One region of the Spirosoma migulaei genome, then DNA from elsewhere that is predicted to be linked to it. Evidence: riboswitches for the same ligand, from Rfam matches in the RefSeq annotation. Region 1 holds a riboswitch; the other holds the start of a gene.

Region 1 (6,907 bases):
GGTAGCGTTTGGATACCAGAAGAATTTAGGCTGGATGGTTGTACGAGCCGTTTGCGGGAGGTCCGAAAACTGATCGTTGTTGACATCGTACACGCGCTGCAGATTACGGGTGGCGTAAAACGTGAGCCCTACTTTTTCATTGCGCTGGGCATAATAGGCGTTCAGGTCAAGACCAAGGGCAGTCGTGCCGTTAATCAGAAAGGACAGGTCGCGCTCACGGGTAGGTTCTTTCGTGACTAGATTGACTAATCCAGCAATAGCACCACTACCGTATAAGGTTGATTGACAGCCTTTCACAAGTTCAACCTGTTTCAAATTCAGGGGTGGCACCTGCATCAGGCTCAGGCCGCTCGAAAATCCACTATAAAGTGGCAACCCGTCCTGCAGCAATTGCGTGTACCGCCCATCCAGCCCCTGGATCCGAAACGTAGCATTGGCTGATGTGACGGATGTTTGTTGCACTTGAATTCCCGGACTTTCGCGCAAAATAACCGCAATATTTGCGGGCTGCATATTCGCCTTTTCGTCCAGCTCCTCGCCGTCGATCACTTCAACACGTGTTGGTTCGTCGGCAACACTTCGCCCGCTTCGGGTAGAGGAAACCGTAATTTCCTCCAGCGCTTCTTCGGAGGGATCGAGTAGAGCCTGAAGGGTATCCGTACCAGAACTTGCGATGGTATGATGGATGGATTGAAAGCCAACGGCCGAAATTCGTAACCGATAGGGGCCGGATGGCGGTAGTTTCATCTGTGTGAAACCAGCGGTATCGGTAGCTGCGCCGATTGAGGTGCCAACCAATAGAATTGTAGCACCGGGAATAGCTTGTTTGGTGAGGGCGTGACGGACAGAAATCCGTAGGGTATCTTGTGGAAGTGCCGTACTACCACCCAAAGCAATGTGAGAAAAGAATAGAAATAGAATAACGTTTTTCATCCTGTAGGGAGAATAAATGGAACATGCCGACTGATGGATGACCAGCCGGGAGAAAATCCATGAAAAACGGTTATACTTTAGGCGGCTGCCAGATGGCGAGCGCTACATCGGAATGGCTAGGCGACTGATAAACAAAGGCTTGCTCGTCAGGAGTAGTTGCATTTGGAGCCAGCGTAAGCATGTAGCTGAACGAACGGGGAATTGAAAAGCCGAGACAAATGGTGCAATGGCAGAATGGACTACAGGGCGCTTTGTGTCCGTGGTCGTCGGTTGAGTGCGAAGTGGATGTGCTGGCTGTCTGGTCCGATTGCGCATGGCAATCTGCATCCGGGCAGGGTAGGCCGGTCAGCAGCAAGAGCCAGAACGAAAAAAGACACACGATCGCTTTCATGCCAGCAAAGGTAGCAGGCGGGCGAATGCAACAGGTAGTCAAAAAGGGATGAACGCTTGTTTTTGCCACCACAATGCGGTTAGTTTGTCCTAACGTTCTTTGTTTTCCGTCAAACAAGCTAATGGTTTTCCTGAGAGGTTCAGGAAATGAAAAAGGAATCGTGTGAAATTCACGAGCAGACGTTGCTACTGTCAGTGACCATTTAGAAAAGGGTTTGCCCTCGATGTCCATTGTCCCGAAACGGTTCGCCGGTGGGATGAGAAGGACGGCAAATACCGTCACAAGCCAGGAGACTTGCCCTTAGCTTTGCTGATTACGCCCACACGAAATTGGGTTTATCAAGATTGACCATCTCGTTCTTTTCCCGCCCTCTCCCCGAGGACGGAAGCGGTGTGTCATGTTGATAATTCTCTGATGTAGTGGTAGGTGTATGGAGTTCGGCATCGAACGCGATCAACCATTTTATCCAGTAACAACATGATCGCACACAATCTCGGCTATCCACGAATCGGTAGCCACCGCGAACTCAAACGGGCCTGTGAACAATTCTGGGCCAACAAAATCACCCCTGAGCAGCTTCAGGACGCCGGTCGACGCATTCGACAGGCTAACTGGCTGACCCAACAGCAGGCTGGCATTACGCTGGTTCCCTGCAACGACTTTTCGTTCTACGATCAGGTACTCGATATGTCCCTGACCGTTGGCGCGATACCGAAGCGGTTTCGGCCGCTGCTCGATCAGTCGCATCAGGCTGATGCTGATCTATTAACGCTATACTTCGCTATGGCGCGGGGGTACCAGCAGAACGGGCTGGACCTGAAAGCGATGGAAATGACCAAGTGGTTCGATACCAATTATCACTACATCGTGCCGGAGTTTACGGCCGATCAGACGTTTACGCTGCTCTCTGAGAAGCTTTTCGACGAATTCGAAGAAGCCAAACAAACACTGGGCACCACGCCCAAACCCGTATTGCTGGGGCCGGTTTCGTACCTGTTACTTGGCAAAGAGAAAGAGCCCGGCTTTGATCGGCTCGATTTGCTCGATCGGTTATTGCCAGTTTACGAGGTTATCCTGAGCCGCCTACAGGCGCAGGGTGCCGACTGGATTCAGCTCGATGAACCTACGCTTTCACTGGATCTGACGGATGATCAACGGGCGGCTTTTGCCAAAACCTACAACCGGCTTCGGCTTCAATTTCCGAAACTCAAGCTGCTGTTGGCTTCGTATTTCGAGTGCTACGGAGCCAATCTGAATATGGTTAGTCAATTGCCGGTCGATGCGCTGCATCTGGATCTGGTCCGTTGCCCCAATCAGCTGGACGATATTCTGCAAACCGATTTTGTCCATAAACAAACACGCCTGTCGCTGGGTGTGGTTGATGGTCGTAACATCTGGATCAATAACCTAGAAACCTCGCGGGCAACGATTCAACGAGCTGTCGAAAAAATTGGACAGAACCGAATTCTCATTGCGCCGTCGTGTTCGCTGGTACACGTTCCCTGCGATTTAAATTCAGAAACGAACGAGCAGGGGCTAACGCCCGAAATTAAGCAGTGGATGGCCTTCGCCCGGCAGAAACTGGATGAAGTAGCAACCCTGGTGACGCTGTTCCGGGAGCCGACGAACGCGCAGGCAACCGCAACATTGGCAACTAACCAAACTGCCCTAATCGCCCGCTGGCAATCGACGCTGATTAACCGCCCGGCTGTGCAGGCACGTCTGAGTCAATTGACCGAGAAAGATGCGCAGCGTCTGGACTCATTTGCCCAACGGCAACCACTGCAACAGGAACGACTGCAATTGCCACTGTTTCCAACAACAACGATTGGTTCGTTTCCCCAAACGGAATCCGTTCGAGCCAACCGCGCGAAGTTTAAAAAAGGCGAATTAACCCTGGAGCAGTACGAAGACTTTATTCGGACTGAAACCGAACAGGCCATTCGCTGGCAGGAAGAAGTTGGGCTGGACGTGCTGGTTCATGGCGAGTTTGAGCGCAACGATATGGTCGAATATTTCGGCGAATTGCTCGACGGCTTTGCCTTCAGCGAAAACGGCTGGGTGCAGAGTTACGGCTCCCGCTGCGTGAAACCACCTATTATTTATGGGGATGTTTATCGACCCGCACCCATGACGGTACGTTGGGCGCAGTTTGCGCAGTCATTGACCAGCAAACCTGTTAAAGGAATGCTTACGGGCCCCGTTACCATTCTGCAATGGTCATTTGTTCGCGATGATCAGCCCCGCCGGGACACCTGCCTGCAAATTGCGCTGGCTATTCACGATGAAGTTGTTGACCTGGAAGCGGCTGGCATTCGGGTTATTCAGATTGATGAACCTGCCATTCGGGAAGGGCTTCCGCTGCGGAAAGAGAACTGGAAAACCTACCTGGAGTGGGCCGTACGGGCATTCCGGATTTCGGCCTCGGGTGTGCAGAATGAGACCCAGATTCACACGCATATGTGTTATTCGGAGTTTAACGACATGATTGATGCAATTGCCAATATGGATGCTGATGTGATCACGATCGAAACATCGCGGTCGCAAATGGAACTGCTGGATGCATTTGTCAATTTTAATTACCCAAACGAAATTGGACCGGGGGTTTATGATATTCATAGCCCACGTGTGCCAACGGTAGCTGAGATGGTCGATCTGCTCCAGAAAGCGACAAATGTGCTGCCCATTCGTAACTTATGGGTAAATCCGGATTGTGGCCTGAAAACACGCCGGTGGCCGGAAACCGCCGAAGCACTAAAAAATATGGTGCAAGCTGCCCAAACAGCCCGCGAATTAGTTATTGAGTCAGTATAATCACAAATGGTCTTCGGTCAGCTAGCTGACCGAAGACTTTACCTTATTCTTCTATGGATTTCTGCGGACCTTACGATCAATACCTTGCTGAACGGGATAAGCCTTTTCTGCATGCCCCGTTATTGGCGGGCTGGGAATTCAGGCAAAAAACGCCCCTGGTGACCGAAAAAGGTGGGTGGATGTCGTTAGCCAAAGCGCAGGACTGGGTATTGCCCGCATCAATGCGTCAGGATTTGCTAAGCGATGCCTGGGCAGTTATCATTACAGATACCGACCAGCTTATTCGATACGTGAACCCCCATTTTGAAGCAATGACGGGTTATGCCAGCCAGGAGGCCCTGGGTCGCCGACCAAATTTTTTGCAGGGCGAAGGCACATCTCTACGCACTCGGCAACATATCAGACAGGCTATTGATCGGCAGAAATCAGTACGTGGACGGTTGCTGAATTATCGGAAAGACCGAACGCCTTACTGGTGCCAGGTGGTAATTCGACCGATCGTAAACCGGCAGAAACAGGTAGTGAATTATATCGCCTTTGAACAGGAAGTCGAAGCCAATGGAACGCCAATTGTCCGGTAAACATGAACATACCGCCTGCCCGCGCTGCCACCAATTATTCGAGTGCCGCGTGGGGAGCATTAACTTGTGTCAATGCCAGTCAGTCCAACTAACTGACGAGCAACGACAGTATGTCAGATCGGCTTATCAGGGTTGTTTATGTGCCGACTGCCTGGTGGCCGTCCGGACGGAGTATAACCACCTGACTCACCAAACTACACTAACTGATTTATTACGTGGGCATTAACGAAACGCCAGAACTAGAAGCCCGAATTGCAGCGGCAGAAACCCGAATCTTCAAAGCTGTTTTTCCCAGTACAACCAATCATTACGATACGCTTTTTGGGGGAACGGCCCTGCAATTGATGGATGAAGTGGCCTTTATTGCCGCCACCCGGTTTTCACGGAAACGCATGGTCACGGTATCGTCCGATAAAATCAATTTTACCAAGTCGATTCCGGCGGGTACTATCATTGAACTGGTTGGCCGGGTTGAGCATGTGGGAAACACTAGTATTCGGATTGCCGTCGAGATTTATGTCGAAGAAATGTATTCGATGGAGCGGCACAAAGCCATTCATGGAACATTCACGTTCGTAGCGCTTGATGAGGATAAAAAACCAATTCGTATTGTTTAACAGAACGATTTAATTTTTCTGACAGGATTTACAAGATTAGCAGGATTGGTTCTCGCCCGTCAAAATCTTGTAAATCCTGTTAATCCTGTCAGAGAAAATCATACTCCGGCCACCGGAAACCATGAATTATAAACTGACAACGACGCTAAAAAAAGCAGATACCGAAGGCCGAATTCCGGCCTATACCCTGGACCAGTACATTCGTCAGGAGCTATCGCAGCAATTAATTGCCAGGCTGACACCCCATTTGCCAATTGACCGAAGTACTGACTTTTTACATACAAATCAGGAAACCGTTGATTTTACAACTGAGCTTATTTTCCTGAAACCTCATCAATGGCAACAAGTAAAACAGGCCTTAACTGGAACGCTCGAATCGCTGCCGCCCGAGCAGCAATGTTCGGTTCAACAATTGATTAGTGAGGTGGACCAAAGTTGATGTAAGGTAGATGTAGCCTATTGATCAAGGGTAAATTTTCTTTTTGCAACATTGTTGCAAAAAGAAAATTTACCCTTACTTTTGCCCTATGGCAAGTCAAACTAGAGCTTACCTCATACACTTATGACATCAGCTCAACCAGACTACGAAATTATTATTGTTGGCGGTAGTTACGCAGGTTTAAGTGCTGCTTTAGTGTTAGGTAGGTCGTTGCGCCGGGTATTAGTGTTGGATAATGGCCAGCCTGCTAACCGTCAAACGCCACATTCGCACAGTTTTTTAACGCGTGACGGGGCAACTCCTGCCGAGTTGACGGCTATTGCCCGCCAACAGGCACTGGCGTACTCAACGGTAACGATCAAAACAGCCACTGTTACAAGGGCAATCAAGCAGGATACTGGATTTATCGTCTCAACCGATGCCGGTGATTCCTATTCGGCCGGTCGATTGCTGCTGGCGACGGGGCTAACCGACCAGATGTTACCCATTCCTGGTTTCGCGGAGTGCTGGGGTATTTCGGTACTGCACTGTCCGTATTGTCACGGCTATGAGGTGCACGGGCAGGCGCTGGGCGTGTTGGCAAACGGCGATGCAGGTTTCGGGATGGGCCGACTGATTCACCACTGGAGCGCTAACCTTACGCTGTTTACGAATGGCCCGTCTACGTTATCGCCGGAGCAGACAGCCGCTTTGAAACGCCATCAAATCACAATTATAGAGACACCAATTTCGGCCATTCCTCATCAGGACGGCCAGTTAAGCGGATTGTTGTTAGCTAATCAAACACATTACCCATTGGCCGCCTTGTTTGCACGACCTCCCATGCATCAGGCGTCTACGCTTGGCTGGCAATTAGGCTGTTTGCATGACGACATGGGTTTTGTGCAAGTTGATGACTTTGGCCGAACCACTATTCCGGGCGTATTTGCCGCTGGCGACACGCACACAATGATGCGTCAGGTAACGGTGGCCGCCACCAATGGTATGCGGGCAGCCGTGACGATCAACAAAGAGATGCTTGAGGAAACCTTTTAAGTTGAGGAAATTATTCTCGTCGGGTTTTAACCTGGCGAGAATAAAAAATACGCTATGCTGCCGTACCTTTGTGGCAGATGAAAATCGCACTGGTCTA
Region 2 (6,907 bases), on a different contig from region 1:
TGGCCAGTCAATTGCGATGCCATCTTTCAAATTGGCCTCAAAGTCGATGTCGCTCAGTCGGTACGACTGTCGTCCCCACATAATGGATTTACCGCCAACTATATTAGGACGATACCAGTCGAATCGCTTGTCTTCTTTATACAGCGAGTCGGTGTCTTTCATCCAATAGGTTTCGGTCATTTCATTGTACGGGTAATCACGGGCCAGCTTCGGGTGCGATTCCTTTTGCGCCATCGTCAACCGACCATTGTATTTGGTCTGCCAGGGATCTTTTGTGGCGTTTTCGTAGCCCGTTACGTGTTCGAGCTGATGGCCTTTTTCCAGCATCAGTACCCGTAATCCTTTTTCGGTCAGCTCTTTGGAAGCCCAGCCACCCGATATACCCGACCCGATGACAATGGCATCGTAGGTTTGTTCTTTTATGGAATCTATGTTAAGGTTCATGATCTTTTGAATGGATAATGAATAATGGAAAATTGATAATGGCTATGCAATAGCACACATCTCAATTCAATTATTCATTGTGCATTATTCATTATACATTAGAGCGCCCACGTTTTCTGGCCGGGTTTAAGGGTCATGCAGCCATTGAACTGGCCCGGTACAGGTAAGTATTCAAGCGCTTTTGTGGTTCCAATTTCCGATGTAAAATAGCCCGTTGTAGTCAGCTCTTTCATACGGAGGAAGAAAGGCTTATCATCGGTCATGGTCTGCTTTACCATTTCGTTTTTCTGCGCCGTATCTAATTCCACAAACCCTTTGCCGAATTTGGTTTTACTATCAGCATCCAGTTTGGCCAATCCGGCATAAAATTTCTCCTGATCGGCTTTCGGGTAGCAATCGCGCATGACACGCACAATGAACTTCTCGGCACCAGCGGCCTTTGCTCCCGGAGTGCTGGTGGTTGGGATAATCACATCAGCCACTTCAGCAAGTAGTGTCTCCTGTTCAGCCGAAACAGCCATGCTTGGCCCGGTGTTGGTAATACGCCCCATAGCGCCTGCCAGTGTGGGCGCCGACAAGATGCCGCCCATCATTAGAGCCGCTTGTTGCAAGGCTTCTCTACGTTTCATAGGTATGTGAGTATTATGTTTAAATGTAAAAGGGGTAGAGGAATAAAATATCCTTATGCGATGGACATTAAACGTCAGAAGGCTAAAATACGAGTTACTTTTCAGATAAATAATATGTGTGGCAAAAAGGCGTAAAGCAGGGCCGAAATTTAAATTTCGGCCCTGCTTTACGCCTTTTTGCCACACAATATTCCCGCTAAAATCTAAACAACTTATCTCATTCCTGAAAGATCAGATCCTGATACCAGAAGCCCGTGTCCCAACTACGGTCAGCATCATCGGTATGGCAATCTGTTCCGCCCGATAGGGTGTAGGTTCGCCGGACAATTTCGCCCCTGGAAAACCCAACAGGATTCGAAAAGATAGGTCCATCGTACACAAACGAATGGTACTCCCCATTTTCGCCACAAGGATCAACAGATTTAGGCAGGTCTTTCAATAAATCCAGATCCAGTTCACGGCCTACAAATTCGGCATTCAGTTGCTTTTCATTCACGCAGACAAGTACCGCCCGGAAACCCAGGTCAACAAATTCATGAATCAACTCAGTCGTGTTTCGCTGCCAGAGGGGGAATTCGCCGATTAGATTTACCCGACTCAACTGGGTTTCGCGATACTGCCGCAGATCTTCCAGGGAAATATCGCCAAAAATAGAGTGAGTTACGTCCTGCTGCCGAACTAGTTGTAACGCCTGATGCATGCGAGTATCGTAGGCTTCCATCGAAACATTGCCGGGTAACCGTAAGAGCTGCAAGGGCAATCCTAAACGACTAGCCTGAGCTTCCAGTAGATCGACACGAACGCCATGCATACTCACCCGTTCATGTTGATCATTCACCGATGTCAGTAGGCTTTGTATAGCCCACCGCTCCGACCGAAGGCTATGATACAACGCCAGCGCGGAGTCCTTTCCTCCGCTCCAGTTCATGATTGCCCGTTGATGGCTCATCGGAAATAAAATCCAGAAGGAGCAATTTCAGCCTTAACGGAATCAACCAGTGAACCACCATCTTCGTAACGCAACACATAGCCAGCCTGGGCATAGGACGGAATTACGCTGCCATAGACTCGCTTGGTTTGTGGATCGACCCCCAGTGCGCTAAACGAACGATTAACAAACACGCTGCCCGCCGATGTATTTGCATCCACAGTGAACCGGTATGTTTTGCCACTCAATATGTAATAAAACGTCCGCTTATCTGCACCAAGCGTTACCGAGCCAGGCGCAGCTGAGAAGGTCAGGCGTTTCTCGACCAAACGACTTTGTGGATTAATCCGAACCATATCCTTACCGGCAAGAATCCACAGTCTGCTATCTCCATCAAGAGCAATCGGCTCGGGTGTAGTACCGAAATCTATTTTCTCTTTTACTGCATCCGTATTGGCATCGATAATCATCAGGGTTTTGTCGCCACTATACCCCGTACTACCCACAAATACTTCGGTTCCAACCAAAACCATCCGCTCGACACCTTTTACCGCTGGTATCTTTTTGGAAACGGTGCCGGTGTTCAAATCGACTACAGCGATATAGCCTGGGTCCTTATAGAAGGTTCCATTAGAGAAATCGCCCGAGACATCCCAGCAGCTGATGTAGGCTTTGTTCGGACCGGCCTGAATTACCTGACGGGGGTTTTCGATATCTGGTGCTTTTAGCGTTGCGCGAGATACAAATGTGCCAGCCTCAACAATCTCAATTTTATCCTGCCCGGTTGTGCTGTTATCCACCAGAATCAGCCCTTTACCGTTTACTTCCGTATAACCCTGTACTCCTCCGCTTAAGGCTAAGGAAGGATTGGCCGTTTGAAAAATATTAGTAGCAACCGTATTACTGTTACGCGGTAAAAACGAAACCGTTCCATTATTACTGGAGAAATTACCTGCATTCAGAATAAATACACCTGATTCATAGGGTGTTAATTCTGGATCGGACGTTTTACAGTTCCAGACACTCAGGGCTACCAGCCCAACTGCAATTGATTTGGTCAATTGGATTTTCATGAATTATTGAGGAAAATTGATAAGTAAATTTATTGCCCAGTTTCGGCCCGGAAGCGCGTTTCGCTTCACGCCTATCAGCAGTGCGTCGAATACATTATTGACTTGTCCCTGTACCCGAATCGGTACCGGTCCTAGCTTGGTGGTTTGCTCTAAAATCACATTGGCAATCATAGATCCTTTAAAAAACTGGCTATTGTCGAACGTAATGTACCGGCGCGAGTTGGCTTGCGTTTGTATACTGAGACGTGTTTTATTGTATTGCAGATACGCATTAAGTGTTCCGGTATGAATTGGCACATATACCAATTGCTTACCAATAACATCCTGCGAATAAGCATCATAGGCACGCTCCTGCGACGAGCGCGTTAGTGCGTAACCCATCCGAAAACCCGCCCGCCAGGTAGTGCGTGCATAGACCAAACCAGTAGTGAATTCAACTCCGCGCGCTACCACCAACTGCAAATTTTCGACATGGTAATTAGTAGTAGGATTCCAGTACGTCCAGTTATCCACCCGGTTATGGTAGGCTGTTAAGTCAGCCGTCAGGTTGGTATAATCCGACAATTTCGTATTCGAGGCCAAACCGGCCTCGACATTCAGGCCACTTTCGGGCAACAGATTCGGATTGCCTAGCTCCACCCAATAACGTTCATTGAGTGTCGGCACCCGGTAGTTGCGACTAACCGACCCTTTGGCGGTCAGATTAAAACGATTTCCCTGAACGACCTGATATTCAGCCCCGAGCGATGGCGTGATGGGTGGATTAAACCGCGTTACGAACGCTTGTCGAATAGTAGCCGACACGAGCCAGCGTGGTGTTTGGAAACGAAGTAACGCATATATATCACCCCGATCCTCCTGAATCAACTGTCCACCATAGCCATCCGTTCGGGTACGGTAATGCGACCACTCGCCCCCAATCCGTAGGTTCAGTTGTTTGGTATTCGTTGATACGAGCGAAAACTCACGCTCGGCCCGACTAATAAGCCGCTCCGTTTCGGTATGGCTTGGCGTATCGAAGTTGCCTTTCGCATAGTCCAGCACATCGCGAATCCAGCCTACCCGGAAAGTCATGCGATTTGCTTCATAAGTAGCCAGCAGTCGCGCCGATTTCGTTCGGGTACGTTCCCGGGCTATGGTATCCTGGGGAGTAATAATCAGGTCATTGTCGGTCAACCAGGCATTGACTGAAATTTGCCGACCACTTTTATGGAGAAAATAAAGATCCTGTATGAATCCACGTTGCGCCGTTGTCGAGGGTTCCAGAAAATAATGCTGCCGTTCGGTGTATGGATAATTGTTATTAAACTGATTTCGGTAAGCAAATGTCTTACCCGACAGTTTCCAGTTCTGACCCAATGCTGATGCGTAACGAACGCCTATTTGTGTCTGGCTATTCCGAAAACTGGCAAACTGCTGCCCAATCGTTACGCATACACCCGGCTGCCAGCCGGGACTGCTACCGAGTAGTATGCTCCCTCCTACCGCATCGGAACCAACTGTGCTGGCCGAGGAACCATATTGAACGGCTAACCGATCGAAACCGGCAACGGGTAGGGTAGAGAAATCCGTCTGGCCAAGATTAGGCTGGTTGATATTGATCCCATTCCAAAGTACGGCGGTATGATTGGCCGATGTACCGCGAAAGGCAACCGTAGCCAATTGTCCGGGCCCATAGTTTTTAAAGGCCAAAGGTGTATTAAGCGCTAATAGATCGGTTAATGAGCCAAATCGAAATTGAACTAGCGTTATTGAATCAATACGCTGAAGTTTCTGGCCCGCCAGGAACCGTTCGGGTGCAATAGCACGCACAGTTACTGCCGATAGCGACACAACTGTTTCCAACTGATTCCTAGACGTGACCCTGGAGGAATCAGTTTGTGCGAAACCGGTATGACCTATTAACAGGCCAGTAACCAGAATCAGTACCCACCAATGAAGGGCTTGTTTTACCACTATAACTTCTGAACAAATTGTGCGTCAACAGCACGCGGTTGGGGCGTTTCCTCCGAACACCAGAACAACGGATGGTCTTTGGCAGGTCTCCTGACTCGTCTCGTCGGCTCTGGCCTTCCCATACTGATAATCAGCACAGTGGCTACGAAGAATGAACCGATTTTTAATGGACAATGAATAATGATCAATGTAAAATGGTTGTAACACCATTATTCACTCTACATTATAAATTATACATTCAATAAGACTTACAGTTGCGGGGACAGTGTTGGCGTTGCACCAACTTCCCTTTTAAGCCTTGAAAGTCGCTATGAAGCGACATCAGGCACCAAAAACTCAGGGCAAAGGTAGAGGAATTTAAACACAGAGACACAGAGTACAAAAAGAAATCTGTCAGGCAAACCCTCTCAGTGTACTCCGCTCCTCTGTGCTCAAGTACGTTTAAAACCCGTCGGCTTTTATTTCTTTCTCGGTAACGGTTCCGTATTTTTTCACTTTATCCCGAATGGTTTCAGCCTTACCGACCAGCACGAATTGGAGGTTATTTTTCGGGAAATATTGATCAATGATCTGGCGCGTTTTAGCCACGGTTAACCCATCAACATTCTTCTGAAAGTTATTGATAAACGATTCATCAAAGCCCAGGCTGAACATATCCGTCAGCAGATTTGATAGCTCACTAGCGGATTCGTATTTCGGTGGAAAGTCTGCTTTAACGTAGTTTTTAGCCGATGCAAGCGTCTTTTCGTCGATGCCCGTTTTATGCAGGCTATCAAGCACCTGCAACGCCATATCAATGGCCTGCGTGGTGGTACTGACTTTAGTAAATGTCGAAATGGCAAAAGTACCGCTCTTACGATACGTACCGAAACGGCTGCCTGCACCATAGGTCAGACCTGAATTTACGCGCAAAGCATCGTTCAGCCAGGAGGTAAATCGTCCACCCAAAATTGTATTAACAACGGTTACTGGAATAAAATCTGGATTACTCTGCGTGATGCCTTTACCCCCAATCAAAAAGGTTGTTTCACGGGCATCATCCTTGTTCACTAATAAAACCCGATTCTTATCGAATGAGAACGTTGGCTCTGTCAGGGCAGGTGATGTTGCGGCTGCCGTTTTCCAGTTTCCAAACAAGTCGGTGATCCGTTTTTTCATTTCCGCCGTCGTAAAATCGCCCACGATAGCGATCGCAGCCCGGTCGGTGGTGTAGTTTTTCTGGTAGAACTGCCGGGCATCGGATGCCGATACGACCGACACTGAGCTTGGTGTACCTGTGAGTGGATTGGCATAGGGGTGCCCCTCGTACACAAACCGATTGAAATAGGAGTTAATCACTCCACGCGGGCTTTCTTTCTGTTGCGTTAACTGAAGCAGTTGCCGTTGTTTATATTTATCGAATTCAGCCTGATCGAAGGTTGGCTTGGTAATAACATCCTGGATAATATCGAACAGTAAATCCTGATCTTTTACGGCAAAAGAGGCCGTCAGTTTAGCAACTTCTTTTCCTGCATAAGTATCGACGCTGGCCCCAACATATTCAGTCTTTTCTTCCAATTGGGCTTTCGTGTATTTCGAGCTCCCAAATAAGAGAGCCTCAGCCGTCATATTGGCTACGCCATAGCGGGTTCCATCCTGCACAGCACCTGCATCGAATACCGCCGAAATATTGATCAGCGGCACTTCATGCTGCTCCATCAAATAAACCGTCAGGCCATTCTTAAGCTTAAATTTCTGATAGGGCGGCACCTTGAAGGTTTGTGCCAACGACGCGCTCACGATAAGTAGAGCGGTGATAAGAGTAAGTATAGATTTCATATAGCGAAACCTATAAGGCTTAAACAACCGCAACGGCGGCCCAGCTTATAGGTTTGGGT

Evidence for each region. Region 1 has a riboswitch for cobalamin ahead of metE (5-methyltetrahydropteroyltriglutamate--homocysteine S-methyltransferase). Riboswitches for the same ligand answer to the same signal wherever they lie in the genome.
Region 2: linked by a shared signal. The riboswitch ahead of ACYVGO_RS03490 (TonB-dependent receptor plug domain-containing protein) and the one ahead of metE (5-methyltetrahydropteroyltriglutamate--homocysteine S-methyltransferase) in region 1 are both predicted to bind cobalamin.

The regions. Positions count from the first base shown of each region.
Region 1 covers NZ_BAAHBG010000010.1:763,146-770,052, reverse strand. The annotation lists gene ACYVGO_RS13735 (TonB-dependent receptor) at 1-933, opposite strand, end outside; gene ACYVGO_RS13730 (DUF6660 family protein) at 1,004-1,324, opposite strand; cobalamin riboswitch at 1,430-1,640, shown strand; gene metE (5-methyltetrahydropteroyltriglutamate--homocysteine S-methyltransferase) at 1,802-4,138, shown strand; gene ACYVGO_RS13720 (PAS domain-containing protein) at 4,192-4,719, shown strand; gene ACYVGO_RS13715 (cysteine-rich CWC family protein) at 4,697-4,945, shown strand; gene ACYVGO_RS13710 (acyl-CoA thioesterase) at 4,935-5,336, shown strand; gene ACYVGO_RS13705 (hypothetical protein) at 5,458-5,775, shown strand; gene ACYVGO_RS13700 (NAD(P)/FAD-dependent oxidoreductase) at 5,899-6,810, shown strand; gene ACYVGO_RS13695 (hypothetical protein) at 6,888-6,907, shown strand, end outside.
Region 2 covers NZ_BAAHBG010000002.1:539,136-546,042, reverse strand. The annotation lists gene ACYVGO_RS03510 (GMC oxidoreductase) at 1-444, opposite strand, end outside; gene ACYVGO_RS03505 (gluconate 2-dehydrogenase subunit 3 family protein) at 543-1,073, opposite strand; gene ACYVGO_RS03500 (Dph6-related ATP pyrophosphatase) at 1,291-2,022, opposite strand; gene ACYVGO_RS03495 (YncE family protein) at 2,019-3,074, opposite strand; gene ACYVGO_RS03490 (TonB-dependent receptor plug domain-containing protein) at 3,078-4,886, opposite strand; cobalamin riboswitch at 5,094-5,378, opposite strand; gene ACYVGO_RS03485 (M16 family metallopeptidase) at 5,472-6,848, opposite strand.